2 regions of the Bacillus sp. FJAT-45350 genome follow, and region 2 is predicted to be linked to the other one. Evidence: predicted binding sites of a transcription regulator. Region 2 holds the regulator's gene; the other holds the start of a gene.
What was found. Region 2 encodes CtsR, which represses protease genes until heat stress. Its sites were predicted from a motif close to ATGGTCAATAAAGGTCAAACA; they were not measured.
Positions count from the first base shown of each region.

Region 1: a site for CtsR is predicted at 10,418-10,438, ahead of CD003_RS00420 (ATP-dependent Clp protease ATP-binding subunit). Genes of this name have one in related genera too.

Region 1 is NZ_NISU01000001.1:68,051-83,793, reverse strand. Features, by position in the region: gene CD003_RS00465 (polyphosphate kinase 2 family protein) at 1-403, shown strand, start outside; gene CD003_RS00460 (acetyl-CoA C-acetyltransferase) at 557-1,750, opposite strand; gene CD003_RS00455 (dimethylarginine dimethylaminohydrolase family protein) at 1,830-2,666, opposite strand; gene CD003_RS21590 (hypothetical protein) at 2,853-3,029, shown strand; gene arsC (arsenate reductase (thioredoxin)) at 3,078-3,503, opposite strand; gene arsB (ACR3 family arsenite efflux transporter) at 3,561-4,625, opposite strand; gene CD003_RS00440 (ArsR/SmtB family transcription factor) at 4,650-4,997, opposite strand; gene arsD (arsenite efflux transporter metallochaperone ArsD) at 5,167-5,529, shown strand; gene arsA (arsenical pump-driving ATPase) at 5,568-7,331, shown strand; gene CD003_RS00425 (PilZ domain-containing protein) at 7,380-8,027, opposite strand; gene CD003_RS00420 (ATP-dependent Clp protease ATP-binding subunit) at 8,304-10,331, opposite strand; gene CD003_RS00415 (hypothetical protein) at 10,765-11,064, opposite strand; gene CD003_RS00410 (hypothetical protein) at 11,209-11,760, shown strand; gene CD003_RS00405 (deoxycytidylate deaminase) at 11,832-12,248, opposite strand; gene CD003_RS00400 (GTP-binding protein) at 12,349-13,545, opposite strand; gene CD003_RS00395 (NAD(P)-binding domain-containing protein) at 13,796-14,965, shown strand; gene CD003_RS00390 (IDEAL domain-containing protein) at 15,031-15,324, opposite strand; gene CD003_RS00385 (hypothetical protein) at 15,594-15,743, shown strand, end outside.
Region 2 is NZ_NISU01000001.1:3,246,551-3,262,293, forward strand. Features, by position in the region: T-box leader at 1-142, opposite strand, end outside; gene gltX (glutamate--tRNA ligase) at 146-1,603, opposite strand; gene ispF (2-C-methyl-D-erythritol 2,4-cyclodiphosphate synthase) at 1,801-2,277, opposite strand; gene ispD (2-C-methyl-D-erythritol 4-phosphate cytidylyltransferase) at 2,277-2,969, opposite strand; gene CD003_RS16540 (PIN/TRAM domain-containing protein) at 3,092-4,195, opposite strand; gene disA (DNA integrity scanning diadenylate cyclase DisA) at 4,397-5,470, opposite strand; gene radA (DNA repair protein RadA) at 5,477-6,847, opposite strand; gene clpC (ATP-dependent protease ATP-binding subunit ClpC) at 6,995-9,439, opposite strand; gene CD003_RS16560 (protein arginine kinase) at 9,466-10,533, opposite strand; gene CD003_RS16565 (UvrB/UvrC motif-containing protein) at 10,537-11,073, opposite strand; gene CD003_RS16570 (CtsR family transcriptional regulator) at 11,090-11,560, opposite strand; rRNA gene rrf (5S ribosomal RNA) at 12,462-12,577, opposite strand; rRNA gene CD003_RS16580 (23S ribosomal RNA) at 12,654-15,593, opposite strand.

The sequences.
Region 1 (15,743 bases), 3.2 Mb from region 2:
CTCATGGTATGGAAGAGTACTTGTCGAACGAATTGAGAATTTCGCTACTGACGATGATTGGATGCGAGCTTACGATGAAATAAATGCTACAGAAAAGATGTTAGCTGATGATGGACACATTATTATTAAATTTTGGTTGCACATAACAAAAGAGGAACAATTAGAACGCTTTAAAGAAAGAGAACAAAACCCCTTTAAACACTGGAAACTCACAGATGAAGACTGGCGAAATAGAGAAAAATGGGATGACTATGAAATAGCGGTAAACGATATGGTCAATAAAACGGATACTCCTGATGCCAAGTGGCATATTATACATGGTGATGATAAATGGACAGCTCGAGTGAATGTACTGGAGACAATTATTGAAACAATCGAAGAACATTTAATTAAATTTGACTAAGCGCAAAATTGTTTCTATGAATTAATATGAGAAACCATTGCCATTCTTCGATTATGCTCACATTTTTTACTGTCATATTTATAGTATAATTATATAAAATAGGCTAACGCATTAGAAATTTCTCTTGCGTTAGCCTATTTTATTATCACCTTATTATTGACTGTAGTCCTCGTTTTCAATAATCATTGCAATTCCTTGCCCTCCACCAATGCATAAACTAGCGACTCCATATTTTAAGTTATTTCTTCGTAATTCATACGCTAGTGAAAGAACAATACGAGTACCACTCATACCAACTGGATGCCCAAGAGCAATTGCCCCTCCATGGACGTTTGTTTTATCCCGATCTAGCTTTAGTTCCTTTTCTACTGCTAAATACTGTGAAGCAAAAGCTTCGTTTATTTCAAATCGATCGATATCACCAATTGTTAATTCAGCACGTTTTAAAGCTTGTTTAATAGCTGGGACTGGTCCAATTCCCATAACAGACGGATCAACCCCAGATATTCCCCAGGAAACAATTTTCGCCATTGGTCGTGCATTTAGCTGAGAAACCTTAGCTTCACTTGCTAATATGACAGAAGCTGCACCATCATTGATACCGCTTGAATTTCCTGAAGTGACTGAGCCATTTTCTATGAAAGCTGGAGTTTGTTTCGCTAAACTTTCGTATTCTAACCCTTTCTTTACATGCTCGTCTTCTTCAAAAATCCAATGTTTTTTTTCATTACTCACTTCAACAGGAACTATTTCTTCAGAAAATATTCCAGAAACGATGGCTTTCTCTGCCCTCTTTTGACTTACTAGTGCATACTCATCTTGTTCTTTACGAGTGATTGAATAGTTCTTTGCTAGGTTTTCAGCAGTAATACCGACTCCACACCCTATGTATTGATCGGTTAACGTATTAAGAAGCATATCTTCATACTTAATCGGACCATATTTTACATTTGAGAAACGACTGCTAAATTGCACATGAGGTGACATTGACATATTTTCCGCTCCACCAGCTAGAGCTAAATTAGACTCTCCCAATAATATTGATTGAGAAGCTGAAACAAGTGCTTGCATACCAGATCCACACAATCGATTAACTATCATAGCTGGAGTTTCAATCGGAATACCACCATTTAACCCAATATGTCTTGCTAAGTAGGAAGCACTTTTATTCGAATGAATAACATTGCCATAAACAATTTGGTCAATTTCCTCAGCTTTTACCTGAGACCTAGTTATTGCTTCCTTTGCTGAAATAATTCCTAATTCAATCGCAGTAATATCTTTCAACGATTTTCCAAAAGAACCAATTGCAGTTCTAGCTCCATCTACTAAATAGACGTTCCCCATAGTACCAACCTCCAGCTGTATCCTAAGATTTGTTTTTATTTTACCAAAGGTTGGCAACAATTGAACACTATAGTTTTCTTTATTTTCTGACAAGAGGTAGAGTTATACAACGAAATGCTCCACCTGATTTAATAATTTCATCTATATTAACCTCAATTATTTTATATCCTCTCTCTGTAAGAGCTTTGTTTACTTCATGATTTTGTGGCATACTTATGATTTTCTTATTGCCAATTGACAACACATTTGTGCCAAGGGTAAACTGCTCTTCCTCACTAACCTCAATACAATCGTAGCGTTCTTTCAATTTTTTTACAGAATCCTCATCGATCGCAGGTGAGAAAATTAAAGCCTCTGTCTCAGAAATCACTTGAAACACACAGTCTAAATGCAAATATTTATCATCAAACGGGATAATATGAACTTCATAAGACGGCAATAGTTCTCTTATTTCTTGAATAGTCTTAAGGTCTGTCCTGCTACTATCTCCTATATACACTTGGTCTCGATCAAGAATAACATCCCCACCTTCAATAACACCTGAGGAAAGCGTTGTAAAAGGAGTAGAATTATCCTTAAGCCATTGTTTAAAAACTTCTTCTTCTCCAGTTCGAATTGTACTTTCTAAATTCCCTTTAAATAATGTGTCACCGATAGTAAATCCAATATCTCTCGTAAATACTTGTTCAGGATAATATCTAACATGAGGTAGTAATAATACTTCAACCCCATTTTCTTCTAACCTCTGGCAGAGCTCATCATGTTGTTTCAAAGCGATTGTAGTATCAATATTATCTTCTAAGTAATGTGTTTGAACCTCATTAATTGGTTCTACTATTGACATAAAGACAGGTTTACATAAGACAACCTTCTCTAAAACACCATATTCCGATGTACAGTTTGGTTTGATATCCATTTACTAATCATTCCTCCACACATTTTTCTTTAGTTTTCCTCATGTTCAATAAGTAATACAAGAATTAGCTATTCATTTAAGAGTCGAAAAATAAAAGAAATAAAACTCGTTATTTGCCTATAACACGTTTGTACTTGTTCGTCATACTATGATAGTAAGTATCAAAAAACTAAAGGGTGGTCAACGATGACTTATGATGCTACTCGTATGAGAAAGCTATTGGAGGTAGATAAATTTTTACTTGGAACTTATGAAGAAGTAAAACGTGGCATCGGTGACGATAATGTTGCACTAGAAATTGTTTTTCAAACCTATGTCATACGTGAGCCTATCATACAAAACGCATATCTACACCTGACGTAGAACAACCAAAACAACCTAGCTAGTAAGTAGCTAGGTTGTTTTGGTTGTTTATTTGCCAGTCTCTCCAAACTCTTGAATTCTTGCTCCAATCTCATCACGTACACGTTGAAAGAACGCCCATTTTTCTTCTTCTGACCCCTCAGCCTTTGCAGGGTCATCAAAACCCCAATGTACACGCTCTTTATTTGGTGGTGTCGCTGGACACACATCATTAGCGTGACCACATAAAGTAACGACTAAATCAGCTTTTTTCAAAATATCTGGATCAATCGTGTCAGATGTTTGATTCGTAATATCTATATCAGTTTCTTTCATTGCCTTTACTGCACTTGGGTTCACACCATGAGCTTCAATTCCAGCCGAATACACTTCATATTTATCCCCTAAGTAATGACGACCAAATCCTTCTGCCATTTGACTGCGGCACGAGTTACCTGTACATAAAAAATAAATGATTGGTTTTTGTTTTGTCATATCTTCTTTGTCTCCTTATTTACATTTGTTTAGACTATCTAAGGTTAAATCATTCAATTATTTGCTAACGACTGCTTTTGCGGGGAACCAATGTCTTGTGTTATTCGCTATTCTAACTAGGAAGAGCATAAGTGGAACCTCTACTAATATTCCGACCACTGTTGCTAGTGCTGCCCCAGAATGAAGACCAAATAATCCAATTGCTACTGCCACAGCAAGTTCAAAGAAATTACTTGTTCCTATCATTGCTGCAGGCGCGGCTACACTATGCTCGACTCTCCAATATTTCGCCCAAAAGTAGGCAATCGCAAAGATAAAAATCGTTTGTATTGTTAACGGTATAGCGATTAATAGTATATGAAGAGGGTTGCTTATGATTACATCCCCTTGGAAAGAGAATAAAATAATTAATGTTAATAAAAGTCCAACAATCGTAAACTTTCCAACAGTTTTTAAGTATACATTTTCAAACCATTCTTTTCCTTTTTTCTTAATGATAATTACCCTTGATAAATACCCTGCAACTAATGGAATCAGTACATATAGGACAATTGATAATAATACCGTATCAAAAGGAACAGTAACATTTCCTACTCTTAATAAAAGCATAACAATTGGCGCATAAGCCACTAATAAAATTAGGTTATTTACTGCTACCTGCACAAGAGTATATCCTGCATCCCCTCTTGTTAAATAGCTCCAGACAAATACCATCGCCGTACAAGGAGCTGCTCCGAGCAATACAGCTCCAGCAATATATTCAGTTGCTAAATCTGGTGGAATAATTCCTCCAAAAAAAACCTTTAAAAACAACCAAGCAAAAAAGAACATTGTAAATGGCTTTATTAACCAGTTTACTACTAGAGTAATTACTAATCCTTTTGGTTTTCTACCTGCGTTTACTATTGAACTAAAGTCAACTTGAGCCATCATTGGATAAATCATTAACCAAATTAAGATGGCTACCGGTATCGAAACTTGTGCATACTCAAACTTAGTTAATGTGTCTGGTATAACAGGCAGAAACTGTCCAATTGCCACCCCTACAACTATACATATAATGACCCAAACCGTTAAGTAACGTTCAAAAAAGCCGATTCCTTTACTACTATCGTTACTCATATACATACTCCCCTTTTTTAACTACTAATTACAGCTAATTCGCAATCCTGATTCTTCTAACTTCACAAGTTTTCCTTTTTGAGATGGTACATGTATTAGTAAATCCTTAATTAAAGAGTAAAGAACATTTTCTTTATCTAATGAATAAAAAACCCATTGCCCTTTTCGTTGTTCCTTTACTAAACCTAAATCCCTTAACTTGCGTAAATGCTGACTGACAGAAGGTTGGCTCATCTCAAAGATTTCAACAAACTCACACACACAGCATTCACTATCTTTTAATAGAGCGACCATTGTTAATCTTGTTTTATCACCGAGTAGTTTTAAAACAGATGCAATTTTCTCTATTTCTAGTACTTGCTCTTCACTCATCTCTTTTACCTCCTTCGTTTTAAATTCACGAATACTACATAACCTATCGTTTGCATTTCTAATCTACACACATTATTATATAAGCATATACTTATATGTCAATACGAAATGGCTTTAATTGAATTACTTTACAAATGATTAACAATAAAACTATTCAGGAGTGATTTATATGTCAGTAAAAATTGAAATTTTTGATCCAGCCCTATGTTGTCCTACAGGAGTATGTGGACCAAGTGTAGACCCAGAGTTAACGAGAATCGCTCGTGATATCGCGACATTAAATAAAAAAGGAATTGAAGCAGTTCGTTATAATTTAGCTCAAAATGCAGAGCCTTATGTAAGCACTGAAGTAATAAGTGAATTACTAGACGACGAAGGTTCTGAAGTTCTCCCTGCAACACTGGTTAACGGAAAACTAATGAAAAAAGAAAGCTATCCAACAACAACAGAATTAGCTGAATGGGCAGGAATCTCCGAAGAAGACCTAAAAGCAACCCAAAAAGCACCAAAAATTGATATCGAGATTAACTAATAAATCTGATTTAAGATTTTTATAAAGGAGACTTCAAAATGTACGATACTTTCCATCCTACAAAGCTTAAACAAACGAAATATCTTTTCTTCACTGGAAAAGGCGGTGTTGGAAAAACATCAACAGCCTGTGCAACAGCCGTATCTCTAGCAGAATTAGGAAAAAAGGTGCTAATTGTTAGTACAGACCCTGCCTCTAATTTACAAGATGTATTTGGAATCAATCTGACAAATGAGCCAGTACCTATTGTTGAGGTTGAAGGACTATATGCAACGAATCTAGATCCCGAGGAAGCTGCCGCTGCATACCGTGAACGTGTAGTTGGACCATATAAAGGAAAGTTGCCTGAGTCAGCAATTAGAAATATGGAAGAACAGCTATCAGGAGCTTGCACAGTAGAAATCGCTGCCTTTGATGAATTCACAAATCTACTAGCGAATCCTACTATGACAAACTCATTTGATCATATTATTTTTGATACTGCTCCTACAGGACATACGCTACGTTTACTCCAATTGCCAACTGCCTGGAGTTCTTTTTTAGATGACAGTACACATGGTGCAAGCTGTCTCGGTCCATTATCTGGTTTAAATGAGAAAAAAGAATTGTATGGGAACACTGTTCAAACGCTATCTAACCGTGAAGCTACGACACTCGTTCTTGTGACTCGAGCTGAATATGCTTCTTTAGCGGAAGCAGATCGAGCATCTACTGAGCTAGCTGATATTGGAATTACGAATCAAATTTTAATTGTAAATGGTGTGCACACACCGACAGAGGATGATAGTATAAGCAAAGCTTATAGTCAAAAGCAAATTCATGCATTAGAACAGATGCCTAAAGGGATATCAGGCATTACAATATATGAACTACCTCTTGTTCCATTTAATTTAACAGGAATTGATAGCTTACGAAGATTTTTTTCTAGTACAACAGATACGACAATAGCGGATGAGGCTGCAAATTTAGCGAAAACGTTACCTCCATTACACGACCTTATTTCTACTCTAGCTATGAAAGAAAAAGGCGTTATTATGACAATGGGTAAAGGTGGGGTTGGGAAAACAACAATTGCTGCTGCTATCGCTGTAGGTCTTGCTGAACAAGGTCATCGTGTACATTTAACAACTACAGACCCAGCAGCACATCTGTCCTTAGTTCTTCGCGACCAATTTGTGAATGACAATTTTACAATTAGTCGTATTGACCCGAAGACAGAAGTTGAAAACTATAGAGAAGAGGTTTTACGGACTGTTTCTGAAACATTAGACGAGGAAAGCTTGGAATATATTAAAGAGGATTTAAATTCTCCTTGCACGGAAGAAATTGCTGTTTTTCGTGCTTTTGCAAATGTTGTAGAAAAGGCAGATAATGAGTTTGTTGTAGTTGACACGGCACCTACAGGACACACATTACTGTTACTGGATGCCGCTGAATCATATCATCAGGAAATTACACGTTCTAACGGAGATATGCCTGAATCTGTTAGAAAACTATTACCAAGACTACGTAACCCTGAAGAAACAGATGTTATTCTCGTAACATTAGCAGAAGCTACACCTGTTTTTGAAGCTAGTCGTTTACAGGATGACTTAAGAAGGGCGGATATAAACCCGAGTAACTGGGTTATCAATCAAAGCATGCAAGCAACAAATACTAATGACCCAATATTAAAAGGACGAGCACAATCAGAGCAAACCTGGATAGAGAAAGTTACAAAACTTTCTAGCTCAAGCTTCATCATTCCTTGGAATAGTGATGATGTTATTGGTATTAACACACTCAAAAATTTAGGGAAATAAAAAACTAAAAGGGATGACTCTGTTTGTTGAGCCATCCCTTCATTTATATTATTTCTTTTGAATTCTATCGTTTGCTTGTTCAACATAATTATTTAATGAATCCCGCTGCTTGTCACTAATATTAAGAAACTGAATGGAATAGTGATAAAGGTCTTTTTCAGTTTGAGTATGCACGACACGACTCAAGATTAACTCTCTTGTTTTGAGAAATGGACTATCAACTACGACTTCGAGTAACTGTCCCTTACTGAAATACGATTTTAATGCTATTTGAACTCCACCTTCACTAATGTCTATTACTTTTGTCTTTTGCCACTGTTGACCAATTGGTGGAAAGACCCTGATGTCCATAGCTACGGAGTTTTTAAGGTAAGCCCCTAATTTTACTCGTTTACTTTTCCTTCTATTTTCTTCAATTATCTCTTTTGTTGGACTCAGAAATAAATACTTCTCATCATTAAAAGTATGGATTGATTGAGTCTTTGCTTCATAGAAGTACACTTCATTTTCGTTTAATAGATCAATCTGTAGTTCAACTTGCTTCTCTATTTCTAATTTTGGTAAATCCTTAGGAGAAATAATTTTAATCGCAAACTGTTTTGATTGAATTTTAGTCACTTCTCCAACAATAACCTTATTATCATATGTTAATATACAAATTTCCCCATTTAATTCTGAACGAATACTTGAACTCATCTACTCACCCAACTTTGTCAAATAAAATATTTAATCCTAAAACCATTATAACATTACTTCGAATACTAATTTGAGCAAATTAAGAAAATTATTCCTTTTCAATTTGAATAGAGTGTATGATGTAGCGGAATTTTATCAACTGCACACAAGTTTAACCAACTCCTTATGACTAATTATAAATGATGAGTTATTAGTTATGAATAAAAAATAGAAAAAGGGGTTGTTCGAAAAGGGAAAGTTAACCCTTTTGAAACAACCCCAAAGCTAGCTATAATTCTAGATTTTTTTATTCGGTGTAACTTGTATTTCACCATCAATAACTTCTACCGTTATATTTTGAACACTTTCATTATCTAAAATGACGTCAACTAGCTTATCCTCGAGATGATCTTGGATGGCTCTTCGAAGTGGGCGTGCTCCAAATTTTTCATCATACCCATACTCAACTAGCTTTTCCTTTACTTCATCTTTCATGTCAATTGATACTCCTTGCTTCTGAGCCTGTACAAGTAATTCCTGCAACATATTCTCTAAAATACTGAGTAAATGTTCTCTTTCAAGTTTATTGAATTTTACAACTGAATCAATACGGTTAAGAAACTCTGGTTTAAAATAAGTATCTAGCGTTGTGGCGTTACTTGTCATAACGATTATCGAATCTTTGAAGCTGACCGCTCTTCCTTTGCTATCTGTTAGTCTTCCATCTTCAAGCACTTGCAAAAACATATTTTGAACATCTGGATGAGCTTTTTCCATTTCATCTAATAGAATGATGCTATAAGGCTTTCTTCTAACTTGCTCAGTTAATTGACCAGCTTCTTCATGCCCGTCATATCCAGGAGGTGAACCAATGAGCTTTGATACTGTATGCTTTTCCATATATTCACTCATATCTAAACGTATTAGAGCATGACGGTCACCAAATAATTCCTCTGCCAGCACTTTCGTTAATTCTGTTTTCCCTACACCTGTTTGACCAACAAAAAGGAAGGATGCAATCGGTCGCTCTTGTTGCCGAAAGCCTGCTCTGTTACGACGAATTGCTTTAGAAACAGCTTGGACTGCCTCGTCTTGACCAATGACTTTTGCAGATAAAAGGTCAGATAAATTCTTTAATTTTTCCTGCTCTGCTTGTTGTAGCTTGGTAACTGAAATACCTGTTTTCTTTTCAATGATTTTCTCGATATCTTCCACTGTTATCTCATTAATTATATTCTTCGCTGAAGAAACTTTCTCTTCTAACTGTAACTCTTCTTGACGTAATCTAGCTGCTGTTTCATAGTCTTCTTTTTCTGCTGCTACTTGTTTTTCCCTTAAAATTTCTTCAAGTCTTTTTTCAATCGTCGTTTTATCATTCACTGACGATTTTAGGTTTCTCTTTGCTCCAGCCATATCTAGTAAATCGATCGCTTTGTCTGGTAGATGACGGTCTTGAATATAACGATGTGATAGTTCTGCACACGCTTCTAATACTTCATCAGAGTACTTTACAGTGTGATAGGCTTCATATTTAGGCGCAATACCTTTTAAAATTGCTATTGTGTCTTTTACGGAAGGTTCTCTTACCTGAATTGGTTGAAAGCGGCGTTCAAGTGCCGCGTCTTTCTCAATCTCTCTATATTCATTTAACGTTGTTGCTCCAACTACTTGAACCTCTCCTCTTGCCAGTGCCGGTTTCAAAACATTTCCTGCATCCATCGATCCTTCTGTCTTTCCTGCACCGACAAGTTGATGAATTTCATCAATGAATAAGATAATATCCTTATTTGCTTCGAGCTCATCTAACAGTTGTTTCATACGCTCTTCAAATTGCCCTCTGTAAGATGTACCAGATAAAAGAGATGCCACGTCTAATGAAATCACCCTTTTATTACGTAGCTTCTCTGGAACCGTTCCTTCGACAATCTTTAGAGCTAATCCTTCTGCGATAGCTGTTTTCCCTACACCTGGCTCGCCAATTAATACTGGATTGTTTTTATTTCTTCTATTTAATATCTCAGCTATTTGCTCTACTTCATCATCACGACCAATGACAGGGTCAATTAATCCTGTTCTTGCGATTTCTGTTACATCTCTTCCATAGGTCTCAAGTACGCCCTTTTGTTTGTCATCTGTACCTGATACTTCACAGATTCCCGTTGAAAAACTTCCTTGGTTAGAGCCAAATACATTCGAGCTTTGATTGCTATTTACAAAGTGATTACTATAGCAATCTGAACATACTCTAAAATCACTTCTCTTACCGTTTACTTCATAATATAACATGACATTCGCTTCGTTCATTTGGCATTGTTGACATTTCATTATAATCACTCCTTTTTTGACTTTGACTAACTTTGACCTTTACTTACTATTACTATACAATCTCTCTAACAAAAAGACAAGAGTTTATTTTGACTTTTATTGACCAATATGAATTCACTCTTTATATGTATTACTTATTACTTATTTATTCATGTTTTAACACATTTCGACAAATCCTTTGGTATAATCAAAACGTTATTTTATTATGAACGATTATTATTCTTAAGGAGAATAGAACATGCCTCTATTTCATTCAATTTCCTCACATAAAATAAAAAATATATTGAAATATAACGAGTTGTCTACATAAAGCAGTAAGTGAAGTTGTATTCAATGAACAAGGTAACGAGGTATCACTTGTCATTTCAAATTAATTCACTCCTAATAAAAGGTGCTGAACAAAAGATATATATTCTTGTTTAAGCACCTTCTTTTAAGCCTCTTTCTCTTTTATCATTTCACGGATTCCCTCTAGCTCCTTTAAAGATAATACCCCTAGAGATTTTTTAATTTCGTCTTCTAATTGCTTCTTATTCCTTTCACGATACTTATCCCACCATTCTCTTAACCCTTCTGTATGATCGAGTAAGTACTCAATATCAATCTCATCAACCTCATCGTCAGATAAATAATTCAAAACAGAGGCTAGAAATCCATTTAGCATCTCTATTTGTTCTTCAATATTTTCTTTAGCTGGATTTTCTTTTTCCGAATCAGCTGTTTTACGTGGCAATGTTACCCCTCCTTATTCGTTTTACTATGTACATTAGTATAACCATAAAACCTCTGCCACTATCAGCTAACGAGTGAAGTAGGTATACTAGAAAGGTGACGTGAGGTTAAGCAAAGATTACTATCTAAAGTTGGAGATGATTCAATGAAGAATGAGTATCGTATATATTTTAAAAACTTGGAATCCAAGGATAAAGAACTCCAGTATGAGGCCTATAAAAATTTATTAACCGTAACAGAAAAGAAAGTAGATTGGGCTTACGAGATATGGGACCAATTAAAAGAGGATTTAACATCTAAGGATAATCATAAGAGATCTAGAGCTGCACAATTTTTAGCCAATTTAGCAATCAGCGATCAGGATAACAGGATATTAAAAGATTTTCCTACATTATGGGAAGTGACGAAGGATCCTAAATTTGTCACTGCAAGGCACAGTTTACAAGCGATATGGAAAGTTGGCTTAGCTGGTGATCTACAAAAAGATTTGGTCGTTAGCCATTTAGTCAACCGCTTTACGAACTGTAAGGGAGAGAAAAATTACACCTTGATTCGGTTTGATATCATACAAGGCTTGCGAAACTTATATGATTGCGTACATGATGCAACATTAAAACAAAAGGCATTAGATTTAATTGCGACGGAAAACGAGGATAAATACAGAAAGAAATACGCGACAGTTTGGAGTAATACATAATCTCCTAAACATAATAGAATTAAAAAAAGAAGGCATCTGATCGTTCACAGATTCCTTCTTCTTTTTTCAAGCTATTCTTTTGTTTGATAATGAATCCACTCTAAATCCTTATTGAATAATTTATTATATTGATTCGGATAAGACTTAGCATAGATTACTTTTTTTATTCCCGCTTGTGCTAATAGCTTCGTACATGTTTCACAAGGCTCATGCGTTACATATGCCGTAGTACCATACAAATCTTCCTTCGCATGTAAAAGTGCATTTTGTTCAGCATGAATCGTTCTAATACAACGTCCTTGCTCATTCAAGCAACAATCATCCTCTGTACAATGCTCATGCCCATGAATGGAGCCATTATAGCCAGTAGATACTATACGATTATCCTTTGTTATAACACAGCCAACTTTCGCCCGTTTGCATGTCGACCTATCTGCTAAAACTGATGCAACCGTTAAAAATGTTTCATCCCAACTTGGTCTAGCCATACTGATCTTCCTTCCCCAAAAATCATAATCAATATCTTAACCTAATTGTAATGAAAAGTAGAAGAAATTTCACTTTTTTTTTGGTTTTTGTCGATATTTATCACCTTTGTACCTCTTGAAATGGAGGTAATGTGTCATTAAATTGACTCCAATCGCAAACAAGTTCTTCCTCTGTTAATAAACACTGGTTCAGCGAATGAGTAATCTCTTCTTGATTAATATGAATACCTATCATAACTAATTCTGTTGCTCTGTCACCATAAATAGGGTCCCACCCTGCTTTCATCTCTGGATCTTCTGCCAGTAGCTCCTCTTGTTCTTCTTTCGATAGAGCAGCCACCCAATATCCAGCAGGGTCAAGTACTAGAGATGGACCAGCCTGACTTAATAACCCTATGATATCGTTTCTACTGGCTAGCCAAATAAGCCCCTTTGCTCGAACGATATCCTTAGGCCATTGCTCAATCCACTTCATTAAACGTTCTGGATGAAATGGTTTACGGGCTCTATAGACAAATGATGAAATACCATATTCCTCTGTCTCAGGGACATGCTCATGTTGAAGCTCCTTTAACCAGCCAGCCGACTGACTAACTTCCTCTAAATCAAACAAATTAGTATTCAAAATATCTTCTGGATTAACTTGCCCATGAGAGGTACGAATAATTTTTGCTCTTGGTTGAAGAGTTCTAATTACTGCCTCAAGCTTTTCTAATTCCTCTTCTGATACAAGGTCACTTTTATTAAGTATTAGAACATCACAAAATTCAATTTGATCAATTAATAAATCAACGACTTCACGATAATCTTCTTCATTTACTGCTTGTTTACGGTCGAGCAAACTTTCTCCTGAAGAAAAATCATGCCAAAAACGATATGCATCAACAACCGTTACCAATGTATCTAATCGACAAAGCTCTGTTAAATCAATCCCACTTTCTTCATCCTGATAACTAAATGTTTGAGCAACTGGTAACGGCTCACCAATTCCCGTTGATTCAATTAAAATATAGTCAAATTTACGAGAGTTCGCTAATCTTTCAACCTCAACAAGGAGGTCCTCACGAAGTGTACAGCAAATACAGCCATTGGACATTTCTACAAGCTTTTCATCTATTCGTGATAGACCTCCACCCTCTTTAATTAGTTCCGAATCAATATTTACTTCACTTAAATCATTTACAATAACAGCTACTTTAAGCCCTTGGCGGTTGTTTAACACATGATTTAAAATCGTTGTCTTACCAGAGCCCAAGTATCCACTTAAAACAGTAACTGGAATTTTATTGTCTATCATATTTTCTCTTCCTTTCATAATAAAACGTAATGCGTTCTTTTTAAAAGCAGTGCACGGACCCAATCGCCCACTCAGAATCAGCTATCAATTAGTTACTTCCATCTCTTCCTATCCAAATCCCAAAATCGTAATTATTACGTTTTAAATTTTATCATAGATTTAGTATTTGTGTTAACTTGTTGCATAATCCCTTTTCTTTCTATATATTAAACGTAATGATTACGAATATCACATTAGGAGGAAAACAATTATGTATGAATGGCTTATCGTCGGTGGCGGAATTCAAGGATGTACTATGGCGAGTTATCTACTTAAAGAAAAGAAGATTCCCGTAACTAATCTTGCTATCGTAGATGCTCACTCCACTCCCTTAGCTACGTGGAAAAGGTGTACAAATGCAATTGAAATGCCTTATTTACGTTCACCTTCAATTCACCACCTTGATCCAGATCCATTCGCGCTTGAAAAATTTGCGAAAACAACAGAAGGAAGAAAGCTAGCTTCATTTGTACTACCTTATGACAGACCTGGCTTACAGTTTTTTAATACACATTGTGATCATCTCTTTGATGAAATAAACCTAGAAGATTGTTGGGTACAAGGAAAGGTTAATGGACTAAAGCGCCAAAATAATCATTGGACCCTTAGTCTTGAAGATGGAGCAATTTTGGAAGGTAAGAACGTAGTGTTAGCTATTGGATTAAGTGAACAGCCTAACTGGCCAGACTGGGCAAAGGAATTAAAACAACAAAATATAGAGGCTTATCATGTTTTCGAACGAAATCAAGTCTCCTCATTACCTTCAGAAGAAACAGTAGTTATCGGAGGAGGAATTAGCGCTGCACATACTGCACTAAAACTCTCGAAACAAAGTCCAGGAAAAGTAACGCTTATTACTCGTCACCCCCTTCGTGCTCACCAATTCGATTCAGACCCTGGATGGCTTGGACCAAAAAATATGAACCATTTTCGAAAAATTAAAAGCTATGAAGAAAGAAGAAAGGTCATTAAAGAAGCTCGATATAGAGGCTCAATGCCAAGTGAGCTAAAGACCAAATTAGTAAAAGCAAAGAATGAAGGTCGCTTACAACTATGTGTTGACCATGTATTAAATATATCAACAGACACTCACTTCTTTGAGCTAGAGCTTGAACAAACTGAGCAGATTGTAACAGGAAACAAATTGTACGTAGCAACTGGATTTATCCAATCAGCTCCTGGACTGGCTTGGCTACAAGATACTATTCAGAAACATGAACTACGATGTGCATCATGTGGCTACCCTATCGTTACACCTTCGTTACAATGGAAAGAAGAACTATTCACTCTTGGAGCATTGGCTGAATTAGAAATTGGCCCAGTCGCTAGAAATATCTCTGGAGCTCGACGGGGTGCGGAACGAATTATTCATGCCCTCTAAGAAAAATGCTAGGTAATTCCCGCCTAGCATTTTCTGTGATGTATTATTATAAAAAGTACAAAACACTAGTCAAATTTTAATCTTAAGTAAAATCCTTTTTCATACAATTCTTTTCCATTGTTATATTTTGCTAGAAACTCTTGATATTGAGCTGCTAAAATAGTGAAACGGTGCTTATCGCCCTTGTCTAATGTCTCATTAATATTCATTTCTAAGCTTTTCTTTTGGAATTTGTATTCTAAATACTCAATCAAAGCTTGGGCATAGAGGGACGAGATAATCTCCTCTGAAGGTTGTTGTGCTTGTTTCATAACCTCTAATTGCCATATCACTTTTCGATCAATCTTGAAGTCATTCATAACATCCCCTCCTTCTCTAATTGTACTGAGTACCGCTACCAATAAGTACATTCCTGTCAGATTTCCTGCCACAAAATTTTGTTATTAGTTTTTGTATTTATCGTTCTCTACCCCAGTAAAGCCTATTTCAAACGTTGATACAGTGCTATTCCCTTAGCAGATATAGCTTGTTTAATTCCATCCACTGAGCGGTTTGAATCATTGACTGGCAAAGCAGAGGATACAAAATCTTCAATGATATTAAGGCTAATTCAGAAGAAATTATTACGATGAATGAGAAATTTGAAAAAATCATACATTTTATTCTTTCAACAACTGAAACAATTCATGAAGTTAATGACCAAATAACTTCTCTTACATCCGCTAGCCAAGAAATATCTAGCTCAATGGAAATAGCAACGAAAGAAACGGAAGAAACA
Region 2 (15,743 bases):
GGACCTAACCGCTCTTACCTACTACTATTTCAATAAGAGGCTCCAAGGGGCAATTTCAAAGACGTTTCTTAAATCACTCTCAGCCTAGGTGATTCTCTCTTTGAAGAAACTGTCATCTACTTTTCCTTGTCAACGCTTTTTCTATTTAATTTATCAATGATTGAACACGACTTAGTACCGCTTCCTTACCTAGTAGCTCTAATGTATCTGGTAAGTCGCGACCATGAGTTTGGCCTGTTGTTGCTACACGTATTGGCATAAATAACTTTTTACCTTTATGTCCTGTTGCTTTTTGTGTTGCTTTCATTGCTTGCTTAAGGGCGTCTGCCTTAAACCCTTCTAGTTGCTCAACTTCTGTTAAAAAGTGGGCAAGAACTTCTGACACTTGCTCTTCAGCAAGAACGTCCTTTGCTTCCCCATTATACTCAATTGTATCCTTAAAAAACAACTCTGATAACTCAACTATTTCAGCACCATATTGCATTTGCTCTTGATATAAACCAATTAGCTTTTTCGCCCACTCTTTTTGTTCCTCATTCATATCTTCAGGTAGTTTACCTGCTTTGACAAGGTGAGGAAGAGCTAAGTTTACGACGATATCTAAATCGGCTTCTTTTATATATTGATTGTTCATCCAAGCTAGCTTTTCTGTATCAAAAACGGCTGGTGCTTTTGCTACTCTCTCGAGGTTAAATTGTTCTTCTAGCTGTTGTAAAGAGAAAATCTCTTCCTCTCCAACCGGAGACCAACCAAGTAACGCTAGAAAATTAACAATCGCCTCTGGCATGTACCCAAGATCTTTATACTGCTCAACAAACTGAATAATAGATTCATCACGCTTACTCATCTTTTGACGGTCAGGGTTAAGAATTAGCGATGCATGAGCAAACTTTGGTACGTCCCAGCCAAAAGCTTTATACAACAATGCTTGTCGAGGAGTATTTGATAAATGCTCTTCTCCGCGGATAACATGAGAAATTTTCATTAAGTGATCATCCACAACTACTGCAAAATTGTACATTGGAATTCCATCTTTTCTTGCTATAACAAAATCACCAATGCCATCAGTTTCAAAAGTAACTGTACCTCGAACAGCATCATCAATAACAACATTTTGTCCTTCTTCTACCAAGAATCGAACAACCGGCTTTAAACCTTTTGCTTCGTATTCTTTTCTCTGCTCTTCCGTTAAATTGCGGTCTCTTCCACTATACTTAGGCGTTTCCCCACGTGCCATTTGCGCTTCACGCTCTGCCTCAAGCTCACTTTCAGTCATGTAGCAATAGTAAGCTTTTCCACTATCAATCAACTGTTGAAGATATTCCTTGTATATTTCAAGACGCTCCATACAGCTATAAGGGCCATACTCTCCACCAATATCAGTGCTCTCGTCCCAATTAAAGCCTAGCCATTTCATGCTATCCATTAATTTTTCCTGTGCAGTTTCAACATTGCGGGCTTGGTCTGTATCTTCAATACGTAAAATGAACTTTCCACCTTGATTACGTGCAAATAAATAATTAAAAAGGGCAGAACGAGCCCCGCCAATATGTAAATGTCCTGTTGGACTAGGTGCAAAACGAACTCTTACTTCATTTGACATCTAGTGACACCTTCCATTCTATAATTTTATTTTTGCGTTCCAAATGTACTGCTACTATTTTAGCACCAGGGAGGGAAAATGCAATTATGAATTCATAATTATGAGTTATGGATGAAAAGCTAATAATAATTGTTAATTCTGGTTAACTCATTAACCATTTTTTCTAAGATTTAAATTTATAAATCATAATTCATAACTTATAATTTTTCTAAAAGAACCACTGCTTGCGACGCAATTCCTTCTTGTCTGCCTGTAAAGCCAAGCTTTTCTGTCGTTGTTGCTTTTACATTTACTTGTTCTACAGATGCTTCTAAAAGCTCGGCAATTCTTTTTCTCATTGGCTCAATATGCGGAGCCATTTTCGGCTTTTGGGCAATAATTGTACAATCGATATTTCCTAGCTTATACCCTTTCTTCTTTACGATTTCCCATACATGAGTAAGAAGCTTGGCTGAATCAGCATCTTTAAATGCTGGGTCCGTATCGGGGAAGTGCTTTCCTATATCACCTTCACCGATAGCACCAAGACAAGCATCTGCAATTGTATGTAGTAATACATCTGCATCAGAGTGTCCTAATAACCCTTTCTCATAATCAATTTCAATCCCACCTATTATTAACGGCCTGTCCTCCACTAATTGGTGAACATCAAATCCTTGTCCAATTCTTATCATTAGGTTTCTCCCCATTTCGATTGTAATATGGCTTCGGCAAACAAGAGATCCTCCGGCGTTGTCAGTTTCATATTTAAGTAATCACCCTGTACGATTGACACCTTCTTACCCATTCGCTCCACTAAACTAGCATCATCAGTTCCTAAATAGTTCTCTTCCATTGCTTCTTTATGTGCTTGTTTCACTAGAGATAATTGAAAAGCCTGTGGTGTTTGAACTGCCCATAGACTTGAACGATCAACTGTATTAACCACCTGTTTATCTTTCCCTAGCTTTACTGTATCTTTTACTGGTACGGCGATAATTGCTGCACCGTCCTTACTAGTTACTTGAACTAATTCATGAATATGCTCTTTGCGAATAAAAGGTCTTGCTCCATCATGAATAAGGACGATTTCGTCTTCGTCTGTTAAAGCACTCAATCCTTTAGACACACTAAATTGACGCTCTGATCCTCCAGATACTATTGAGTCGATTTTTGTTAAGCAATGTTTTTCAACTAACTCTTTCATAACTTCAACCTCATCACTATTTGCTACAAGTACCACTTTACTACACAATGGATCCTCTTCAAAAACTAATAGTGTATGTATAATCACAGGCTTCCCTGCAAGGCTAATAAATTGTTTGTTCTTTCCTGCTTTCATCCTCTTCCCCTGGCCTGCAGCAGGGATAACAACCGAATACAGCATGATATCACCATTTTCAATTTCATAATCAAAAGGCTACCACCAACCTCAATGAAGTTGAGATTGGTACCAGCCTTTGGTACTTACTTATTATAGAAAACTCTTTACCGGCATGCAATGTTCACTTATAATGCCTTTTCTAAAAGCTTAGGTTTAGCAAAAATCATTCGACCTGCACTCGTTTGAAGTACACTAGTAACAATGACATCAATTGTCTTTCCGATATAATCTCGACCACCTTCAACAACGATCATTGTTCCATCATCTAAATAAGCAACACCTTGATTATGCTCCTTACCATCTTTAATTACTTGGATATTAAGCTCTTCCCCGGGTAATACAACCGGTTTTACGGCATTTGCTAAATCATTAATATTTAGAACCGGAACACCTTGTAATTCACATACTTTGTTAAGGTTAAAGTCATTTGTCACAACAACACCTATAATAACTTTTGCGAGTTTTACTAGCTTACTATCGACTTCTTGTATTTCTTCAAAGTCACCTTCATAAATTTCAACTTTAATCGGTAACTCCTTTTGGATTTTATTCAAAATATCTAAGCCTCTACGACCACGATTTCTCTTTAGAACATCAGAAGAATCTGCTATATGTTGAAGTTCTTCAAGGACGAACTCTGGAATAATTAACGTACCTTCTAAAAATCCTGTCTTACAAATATCTGCAATACGCCCATCAATAATAACACTCGTATCTAAAATTTTGTTTCGAACACCTTGCTTCAGCAGCATATCCATTTCAGCATCAGTTTCTTTTTTCTTACCAAGTCGATTTGTAATAGAAAATAAATTAATTAGTTCATCACGCTTTTTAAAGCCAATTTGGAAACCAAAGTATCCTAAAAAGAATGTAATGAAAATTGGTAGGACTGAACTTACAACAGGTATATTTATCGTATTTAGAGGAATCCCTATTAAGAAAGCGACGATAAGACCAAATATTAGCCCCATTGTACCGAAAAGAACATCTGTGACAGGTGCCTTAACAATTGCTTCCTCCAATAACCGCATCGCACCGACGATATAGTCAGCCAGCCAAAAAGTAGTAAGATATAAGATAATTGCACCATAAACTGCTCCCGCATATGAATTTGTGAGCCATGCAGGTATTTGACCCATATTTAGTAGATGAATAAGGTCTGGTATAAATATAAATCCAAGGGTTCCACCAACTAAGATAAAAAACAGTTGAACGATCCGTTTCAGCATCTACTTGTCACCTCCTTTTATTTATTATAGACAATTCTCCTTATTTGAAACCTAGCAAACTAAATTTCACATAAAATCACAAAATTAACACTATTGCTATGATCTAAACGTAACAAAAATGTTCGCTTTTGTCAATTAACAAAACATTCAATTCTACATTATATATAACAATAAAGTCAAGAAGTTATTTTTATAAACCAATTAAATATGTCGGTCAATAAATAATTGCTCTTGAATTCGGTTTAAGCCTTCTTTAATCATCTTTGCTCTCGCTTCCCCTATTCCATCTACTTCATCTAACTCTCCAATAGAAGCAACCATAATTTTACTTAAATCCCCATATTCTTTGATTAAATTTTCAATTACGATAGGTGGCAATCGTGGGATTTTATGCAATATTCGGTACCCCTTTGGACTAACTGTATACTCCTGAACATTAATGGTCTTTGAATACCCAAGTAGCTTCACAATGACATTATCATCTAATAGTGCCTCATTTGACAGCTTAGTTAGCTCTCGTAATGTCTCAAAACCATCCTGTTCCTTATTTTTTACATAGTCTTTAATTAATAGAGCAGCATCCTTCTCTACATTAGATACTAGTTCATTTAACTGCATCGTAATCAAGCGCCCTTCACTACCTAGCTCATTGACATAGTTAAGAATTTCATTTTTTATTCGTAACACCATTTGTATACGATGAATTACTTGTGAAACTTCATGGAAAGTCACCAGTTCCTCAAATTCTAATGCCCCTAAGTTGGTAATTCCTTGGTCTAGAACTGATTTATATTTTTCTAACGTTTGAATTGCTTGATTTGCTTTTGTTAAAATGACCCCAATATCCTTTAATGAGTACCGATGTTCCCCTTGATATAATGTAATAACATGGCGTCTTTGAGATATTGAAATAACTAAATTTCTCGTCTGTTTTGCTACCCGCTCTGCTGTCCGGTGGCGAATTCCTGTCTCATTCGACTCAATAAAATTGTTAGGTACAAGCTGAGTATTTGCATATAAAATACGCTTTCCATCCTCACTTAAGATAATTGCACCATCCATCTTTGCTAACTCATATAAGTAGGCGGGTGAGAACTCACAATTGATGAAGAAGCCACCGTCTACGATGTTCATCATTTCATTATTGTAACCAAGTACGATTAGACCACCTGTTTTTGCTCTTAGAACATTGTCTATACCATCACGCAATGGTGTACCAGGCGCAACTAGTTGTAACACTTCTGATATAAAAGAATTTTGATTTCGGTCTTCCATCGTTACCTATCCCCCTAATACAACATCTAGCGCATCCTCAACTGAAGAAACACCAACAACCTTAATTCCCTTAGGAACCGTCCAGCCACCTATATTTTTCTCAGGTAGGATGACACGTTTAAATCCTAACTTTGCTGCTTCATTAACTCTTTGTTCAATTCTAGACACCCGACGCACTTCTCCTGTTAACCCAATCTCACCTATGACCACATCAGTAGGGTTTGTCATTTGGTTTCGGAAGCTCGATGCAATGCTAATAGCGATAGCTAAATCAATTGCAGGCTCATCAAGGCGAACACCACCTGCTACATTAAGATATGCATCTTGTGTTTGTAGCAATAATCCAACGCGCTTTTCTAATACCGCCATTAATAAAGAAACACGATTATGATCTACTCCCGTTGCCATTCGTCTCGGGTTCCCAAAACTCGTCGGTGATACTAATGCTTGGAGCTCTACTAGAACTGGCCTAGTTCCTTCCATAGACGCAACGACAATTGAACCTGCCACACCTTGTGACCTTTCTTCTAAGAAAATTTCAGATGGATTTGTTACTTCTTCTAGTCCAACCTCTTTCATCTCAAAAATACCGATTTCATTAGTCGAACCAAAACGATTTTTTACCGCACGTAAGATACGATACGTATGATGACGTTCTCCTTCAAAATAGAGAACGGAATCTACCATATGCTCTAAAAGTCGAGGTCCAGCAATTGAACCTTGCTTGGTCACATGACCTACGATAAAAATAGCGATTCCTTTTGTCTTGGCAATTTTCATTAATGCAGCTGTACACTCCCTTACTTGAGATACACTTCCAGGTGCTGATGTAACCTCTGCTTGATATACAGTTTGAATCGAGTCAATGATGACAAGCATTGGGTTAATTTCCTCAATCGCTTTATCAATATAATCCAAATCTGTTTCAGCTAATACAAATAGTTCATCTACAACAACATCAAGCCTGTCAGCCCTTATTTTTGTTTGTTTTACTGATTCTTCACCTGAAATATATAGAACTCTGTGTTTGTTACGCGCTAGTTGAGCAGATACCTGTAATAAGAGTGTAGATTTCCCAATACCTGGGTCCCCACCAACTAATACAAGAGAACCTGGTACAACCCCTCCACCGAGAACACGGTTCAATTCAACCATATTTGTATTAATTCGTTCTTCCGTATCACTTGTTACAGTCGTAATCATTTGAGCCTTCTTATCTGAACTACTAGATGTTACAAAGCTTCGACTACGAGGATTCGTATCAACAAGCTCCTCTACCATGGAACTCCAGCTTTGGCAACCAGGACACTTTCCCATCCATTTCGTTGATTCATACCCACATTCTTGGCAGATAAACTTTGTTTTTTTCTTTGCCATCTCCATACCCCACTTTAGCCAATCTATTTACTATAATCTTAGCACAAGTTTCTTCTAGAGCGTGTGGAAAAGCTGGCTATATGGAAGTCTTATTATCTATACTATGGAGAAAAACCGGAGGATTATTACAATCCCCCGGTTAAAATGTTAAACTTGTGCATTTTCTTTTGAATGGACAACCAGTTCTCCATCTTCTACATCAATAATTGCCTTTTTCCCTTTGCTAATTGACCCTTTAAGAAGCTCTTCTGACAAACGGTCCTCTACTTGCTTTTGTAATGCACGACGTAGTGGTCTTGCTCCATACTCTGGATCAAAGCCTTCATCAGAGATTTTATCCTTCGCTGCTTCTGTCAGTTCAAGGTCAATTCCTTGTTCAGCCAAACGCTTTTTCAATTGTTCTGCCATTAATGTAATAATTTCACGAATATGTTTCTTTTCAAGTGAATGGAAAACAACAATTTCATCAATACGGTTTAAGAACTCTGGACGGAAGCTTCTTTTTAGCTCACCCATAACTTTATCTTTCATATCTCTATGTTCTTGACCCTCACTATCAGTTGTGAAGCCCATGAATTTATTACGTTTTAATTCACTTGCACCAACATTCGATGTCATGATGATAGCTGTATTTCTAAAGTCAACTGTACGTCCTTTAGAATCTGTCAATCGACCATCCTCAAGCACTTGTAAAAGAATATTAAATACCTCTGGATGTGCCTTTTCAATCTCATCTAGCAGTATTACTGAGTATGGATTTCGGCGTACCTTCTCAGTTAATTGTCCGCCATCTTCATGCCCTACATATCCTGGAGGAGAACCAACTAATCTACTTGTTGCATGCTTTTCCATATACTCAGACATATCAACGCGAATAAACGCTTCTTCGTCGCCAAAGAGTGTCTCTGCCACTGCACGAGCTAACTCTGTTTTACCTACCCCTGTTGGTCCTAAGAAAATGAATGAACCGATTGGTCGTTTAGGGTCCTTTAAGCCAGCACGAGCACGACGTACTGCCTTAGAAATTGATTTAACTGCCTCTTCTTGACCAATAACTCTTTGATGAAGAATCTCTTCCATCTTAAGTAGTCTCTCTGTTTCTTCTTCTGCTAATTTAGAAACAGGAATACCAGTCCAGATAGCTACTACTTGAGCAACATCTTCAACAGAAACCTCAATATTCTCCTGACCTTGTTTTTCCTTCCATGCGTTTTTCATTGTTTCTAATTCTTCACGTAATCTTTGTTCCGTATCACGTAATGATGCTGCCTTTTCAAACTCTTGACTTTGGACTGCGGCATCCTTTTCTTTTCTTGTTTCTTCTAATCTTTGTTCTAGCTCTTTTAAATTTGGTGGAGCAGTATATGAACGTAAACGCACTTTTGAACCTGCTTCATCAATTAAGTCAATCGCTTTGTCAGGTAAGAAACGGTCTGAAATATAGCGATCTGATAATTTTACAGCCTCTTCAATCGCCGCATCTGTAATTTTTACACGATGATGCGCTTCATAACGATCTCGTAATCCTTTTAAAATTTGAATAGATTCATCTAAAGTTGGCTCATTAACTCTAATTGGTTGAAAGCGTCTCTCAAGAGCTGCATCCTTTTCAATATACTTACGGTACTCATCAATAGTAGTCGCACCAATACACTGTAACTCCCCACGAGCTAAAGATGGTTTTAAAATGTTTGATGCGTCAATTGCTCCTTCTGCACCACCAGCACCTATCAATGTGTGTAATTCATCAATAAATAGAATGACATTACCAGCTTGACGAATTTCATCCATAACTTTTTTCAATCTATCTTCAAATTCACCACGATACTTTGTTCCTGCTACAACTGTACCCATATCTAGTGTCATAACACGCTTGTTACGTAACGTTTCAGGTACTTCATTTGACACAATTGCTAGAGCAAGACCTTCTGCTACTGCAGTTTTACCAACACCAGGCTCACCGATAAGTACAGGATTATTCTTTGTACGACGGCTTAATACTTGAATAACACGTTCAATTTCTTTACTTCTTCCAATAACAGGGTCTAGACCTTCTTCTTTTGCAATAGCCGTTAAATCTCTCGCTAAGCTATCTAGCGTAGGAGTGTTTGCATGTGTAGCACTACCTCCTGATTGTTGACTACCACTTGTAGCTTCATTGCTTCCTAACAATTGTAAAACTTGTTGTCTAGCCTTATTTAAACTAACACCAAGATTATTTAATACACGAGCTGCAACACCTTCTCCTTCTCTAATTAGACCTAAAAGGATGTGTTCAGTTCCGACATAAGAATGTCCTAATTTTCTCGCTTCATCCATTGAAAGTTCAATCACTTTCTTTGCTCTTGGTGTATAATGAATTGTCTTAGAACCTTCTTGACCAGTTCCAATCAGAGTTTCTACTTCCTTTTGGATTTTCTCTGAACCTAAACCTAATGCTTGAAGAGCCTTAGCAGCAATACCTTCCCCTTCTCTAATTAACCCCAGTAAAATATGCTCTGTTCCAATATTGCTATGTCCTAAACGAATTGCTTCCTCTTGCGCTAGAGCAAGTACCTTTTGTGCGCGTTCTGTAAATCTTCCAAACATCATAGTCTCTCCACCTCCATAATTTAGTTCTACGAATTTTCTTCTAGCCTTAAGCGCTCTCTAATAAGAGCAGCCCTTCGTTCATCTCTTTGATCAGGAGATAACGTCTCTCCAGCAAATTGCTGTAAAAAGGCTGGTTGAGTCAATATCATTAATTCATTAAGAATATTACCTGAAATTCCATTTATCAAACCAAGGTCAATACCTAGGCGTACTTCTGATAATCGCTGAGTCGCTTCCTTTGATTCAATCACACGACTATATGCTAGTATCCCGTAGGAGCGATAGACTCTATCTTCTAACTGTAGTTTTGATGATTGCATGAGAAGCTTTCTAGCAGATCGTTCTTGTTGTACTAATTGAAGAACAACCCCTCGTAAATCCTCAACAATGTCTTCCTCAGACTTACCTAGCGTGATTTGGTTTGATATTTGGAAGAGGTTACCTAAAGCTTCGCTACCTTCTCCATAAATTCCTCTAACAACTAAGCCTAATTGATTAATAGCCGGTAAAATTCTATTTAACTGTTGGGTCATAGCTAACGCTGGTAAATGCATCATAACTGATGCTCGTAAACCAGTGCCTACATTCGTAGGACAACTTGTTAAATACCCTCTTTTTTCATCAAAGGCATAAGTAAGTTTTTCTTCAATCCAATCGTCAATTCCTCCAGCTAATTCTAGCCCTTCAATAAGTTGAAATCCTGAAAATATACATTGAATCCGCAGATGGTCTTCCTCATTAATCATAATGCTAACTGACTCTTCACCACTTAAAAGAACAGCTCCATGCTTTGACTCATCTGCTAAGTGAGGACTAATCAAATGCTTTTCAACTAGGACTCGCTTTTCATTTGGCTTCATTTCATCCATATGAAGTAGCTCTAGCTCCCCAACTGAACCATAGTCACCTACTACCCTGCTTGAAATATGTTCTACTAACCCTTTTGACTCATCCATTGTTGCTATTAGAGGGAATGTATAATCTTTAAGGTTCCTAGCTAATCTTATTCGACTACTCAATACAATATCCGAATCTGGCCCATCTTTTTTCATCCAAGGGCTAATCGCTTCACTAATAAATCGTTCAAGTGACACGGTCTACCCCTCCCCTTGGTTTTCTTCTAATGATCGTTCTAATGATCTAATTTGGTCACGTATAATTGCTGCTTCTTCAAATTCTTCCTGCTCTATATTTGCTTTCATTTCTTCTTTTAATTGATTAATTTGCTTCCTAACTTGAATACTTCCACCAATTCTTTTTGGTATCTTACCAGCGTGGGTTTGATTTCCGCTGTGTACTCTCTTCAGAATTGGATTTATTTTACTACTAAACGTTTGATAACAGTGCGCACACCCAAATCTTCCCGTTCTTGCAAATTGCTCGTAAGTCATTTTACACTTTTCACAACTCACATTTTGTGGAGCTTTTATCGTTGATGATTGCCCTTGTGAGCTTGGATCAAAATTCAATAATCCAGATAATAAATGGTGAATTGAAAAACTATTTGTTCCCGGGAAATGTTCCCCCTTTTCTTTTGCACAATGCTCACAAATATGAAACTCAGTTTTCTCACCATTAATTATTTTTGTAAAGTGCAATGTTGCTGGCCTCTGATTACATTCTTGGCATATCATCGCTTACCACCTCATTTCAATCTAAGTTTTTGTATTTTAAGGTTTGAAGCATTGATTTTAATAAATTTGCCCTTATTTGATCACGATGTTCGGTTGTTGTTTGAAATATCGTTCGATCAATTGCCGCAAGCATTAATTTTGCTTCTCTCTTTGAAATTGCTTCTTCCTCATACAATCTAGCAACTATACTTTCACCATATGATTGACTAATTTGACTATTAATTAGATTTAACATCTGATCAAAGAGGGCAGCATCATCATTTGCTTTAACTTTAATAATTCGAATATATCCTCCCCCACCTCGTTTACTTTCAACAAGGTACCCCTTTTCTATTGTAAATCTAGTACTGATTACATAATTTATTTGAGAAGGAACACATTGAAAGCGATGGGCTATTTCACTTCTTTTAATTTCAATTAAATCTTCTTCGCTTTTTGTGAGGATTGATTTTAAGTAACTTTCAATAATGTCTGAGACATTCCTCATTAGTGAACCTCCTTCCCCTCTGACTTTGACTATATTTGACTATAACTATATTATAATGAAATCTTTTCTTAGTTGCAATACATAACTCAGTATAGCCAGATTCAACAAAATCATTCGAGTAATCTCTAATTAAGAGGTTCATTAATGACTAGTTCAAGAAAACTTACTTTTTTCCTTTAATAATCGTTCTACATTTTATATATGCTTTATGTAAACAATGGTCAATAGAAGATGAAAATTTACTATTTTTTATCTGATATGTCGAATGGTTTCATACATAAGGTAAACATGCCATTATTCATTATTACCCAATAAGTCTATGAAGTAACACTATTTAACTCAAAAAATTTCTATCGTTTTTTTCTGTAAATTTTTAAATTTTCATATTATAACTTCGCTTTTCATACAAATTGCATACCAATAGCAAATTGTTATAAGGCTAGCTAACAACGTCAAATATAAGGTTTTGCACAATGATAAAAAGACATTCATCTCGCAGAGGGACATGTTGTCCCAGCTACACAGATTGTCGTATCCATTGGCTTATTTAATGAAATTGCTGTCGCCTCTTCTAGTCAAACGCTCTTCAGCTCGTGCTTATTCCACAAAAAAAGGCACCCTTATAAAAGGATGCTTTACATTTACCTAGCAACGTCCTGGCTCATACCTTTTCTTCTACGGGGATGGCAGATCATTATGTTTAAGCTATGATGTTTTTCATGTTGTTTTACGAAGAAAAGGTATTCGTCTCGCAGGGAGACATGTAGTTATTGTATGAAGTCTTTCACGATGCATCCATCGGCTTATTCAATGAAGATGTTGACTCTTCGAGCCAATCGCTCTTCAGCTTTGTGCTTCATCAACGAAAAAAAGCATCCTTATAAAAGGATGCTTTACATTTACCTAGCAACGTCCTACTCTCGCAGGGGGAAGCCCCCAACTACCATCGGCGCTGAAGAGCTTAACTTCCGTGTTCGGCATGGGAACGGGTGTGGCCTCTTCGCCATCATCACTAGATTCTCTGAGAGTTGTTCTCTCAAAACTAGATAGTGTTATATATGCAGGTCGTCGAATTCATTTCAACCTTAGAAAATTGGATAAGCCCTCGACCGATTAGTATCTCTCAGCTCCACATGTCACCATGCTTCCACCCGAGACCTATCAACCTCATCATCTCTAAGGGGTCTTACTTACTTAACGTAATGGGAAATCTCATCTTGAGGGGGGCTTCATGCTTAGATGCTTTCAGCACTTATCCCGTCCACACGTAGCTACCCAGCTATGCTCCTGGCGGAACAACTGGTACACCAGCGGTGTGTCCATCCCGGTCCTCTCGTACTAAGGACAGCTCCTCTCAAATTTCCTACGCCCGCGACGGATAGGGACCGAACTGTCTCACGACGTTCTGAACCCAGCTCGCGTACCGCTTTAATGGGCGAACAGCCCAACCCTTGGGACCTACTTCAGCCCCAGGATGCGATGAGCCGACATCGAGGTGCCAAACCTCCCCGTCGATGTGGACTCTTGGGGGAGATAAGCCTGTTATCCCCAGGGTAGCTTTTATCCGTTGAGCGATGGCCCTTCCATGCGGAACCACCGGATCACTAAGCCCGACTTTCGTCCCTGCTCGACTTGTAGGTCTCGCAGTCAAGCTCCCTTATGCCTTTGCACTCTACGAATGATTTCCAACCATTCTGAGGGAACCTTTGGGCGCCTCCGTTACTGTTTAGGAGGCGACCGCCCCAGTCAAACTGCCCACCTGACACTGTCCCCGAACCGGATCACGGTCCTAGGTTAGAATTTCAATACAGTCAGGGTAGTATCCCACCGACGCCTCCACCGAAGCTTGCGCTCCGGTTTCCAAGGCTCCTACCTATCCTGTACAAACTGTACCAAAATCCAATATCAAGCTACAGTAAAGCTCCATGGGGTCTTTCCGTCCTGTCGCGGGTAACCTGCATCTTCACAGGTAATATAATTTCACCGGGTCTCTCGTTGAGACAGTATCCAAGTCGTTACACCATTCGTGCGGGTCGGAACTTACCCGACAAGGAATTTCGCTACCTTAGGACCGTTATAGTTACGGCCGCCGTTTACTGGGGCTTCAATTCAAAGCTTCTCCCGAAGGATAACCTCTCCTCTTAACCTTCCAGCACCGGGCAGGTGTCAGCCCCTATACTTCGCCTTGCGGCTTCGCAGAGACCTGTGTTTTTGCTAAACAGTCGCTTGGATCTTTTCACTGCGGCTCTCTCGGGCTTGCACCCTAACAGAGCACCCCTTCTCCCGAAGTTACGGGGTCATTTTGCCGAGTTCCTTAACGAGAGTTCTCCCGAGCGTCTTAGAATTCTCTTCTCGCCTACCTGTGTCGGTTTGCGGTACGGGCACCTCTCACCTCGCTAGAGGCTTTTCTTGGCAGTGGAGGATCAGGAACTTCGCTACTATTATTTCGCTCGCCATCACAGCTCAGCCTTTACGATAAGCGGATTTTCCTACTTACCAGCCTAACTGCTTGGACGCACATATCCATCAGTGCGCTTACCCTACCTTACTGCGTCCCCCCATTACTCAAACGGTGAGGAGGTGGTACAGGAATATCAACCTGTTGTCCATCGCCTACGCCTTTCGGCCTCGGCTTAGGTCCCGACTTACCCTGAGCGGACGAGCCTTCCTCAGGAAACCTTGGGCTTTCGACGGAGGGGATTCTCACCCCTCTTTTCGCTACTCATACCGGCATTCTCACTTCTAAGCGCTCCACCAGTCCTCTCGGTCTGACTTCGCAGCACTTAGAACGCTCCCCTACCACTGACACCTAAGGTGTCAATCCATAGCTTCGGTGATACGTTTAGCCCCGGTACATTTTCGGCGCAGAGTCACTCGACCAGTGAGCTATTACGCACTCTTTAAATGGTGGCTGCTTCTAAGCCAACATCCTGGTTGTCTGTGCAACTCCACATCCTTTTCCACTTAACGTATACTTTGGGACCTTAGCTGATGGTCTGGGCTGTTTCCCTCTTGACTACGGATCTTAGCACTCGCAGTCTGACTCCCGAGGATAAGTATTTGGCATTCGGAGTTTGACTGAATTCGGTAATCCTGTGGGGACCCCTAGTCCAATCAGTGCTCTACCTCCAATACTCTCACCTCGAGGCTAGCCCTAAAGCTATTTCGGGGAGAACCAGCTATCTCCGAGTTCGATTGGCATTTCACCCCTACCCACACCTCATCCCCGCATTTTTCAACATGCGTGGGTTCGGGCCTCCATTCAGTGTTACCTGAACTTCACCCTGGACATGGGTAGATCACACGGTTTCGGGTCTACGACGGCGTACTGTAATCGCCCTATTCAGACTCGCTTTCGCTACGGCTCCGCATTATCTGCTTAACCTTGCACGACATCGTAACTCGCCGGTTCATTCTACAAAAGGCACGCCATCACCCGTAAATGGGCTCTGACTACTTGTAGGCACACGGTTTCAGGATCTGTTTCACTCCCCTCCCGGGGTGCTTTTCACCTTTCCCTCACGGTACTGGTTCACTATCGGTCACTAGGGAGTATTTAGCCTTGGGAGATGGTCCTCCCAGATTCCGACGGGGTTTCACGTGTCCCGCCGTACTCAGGATCCACTCTGGAGGAAACGAAGTTTCGACTACAGGGCTGTTACCTTGTTTCGCGGACCTTTCCAGGTCGCTTCATCTACTTCGTTTCTTTCTTACTCCGTATAGAGTGTCCTACAACCCCAAGAGGCAAGCCTCTTGGTTTGGGCTATATTCCGTTTCGCTCGCCGCTACTCAGGAAATCGCATTTGCTTTCTCTTCCTCTGGGTACTTAGATGTTTCAGTTCCCCAGGTCTACCTCCACATACCCTATGTATTCAGGTATGGGTACCATCCCATTACGGATGGTGGGTTCCCCCATTCGGAAATCTCCGGATCAAAGCTTACTTACAGCTCCCCGAAGCATATCGGTGTTCGTCCCGTCCTTCATCGGCTCCTAGTGCCAAGGCATCCACCGTGCGCCCTTTCTAGCTTAACCATGACAAAACATAATTGCTAATTGCAAATTATGAATTACTAATTAAAACCTTAAAGGTTCGTCGAAATGAATTCTTGACTTCTCGATTTTACTCCGTGTGTTACAAACACTCCGGTTAAAATCTGTTGCATATAAAAATCACTATCTAGT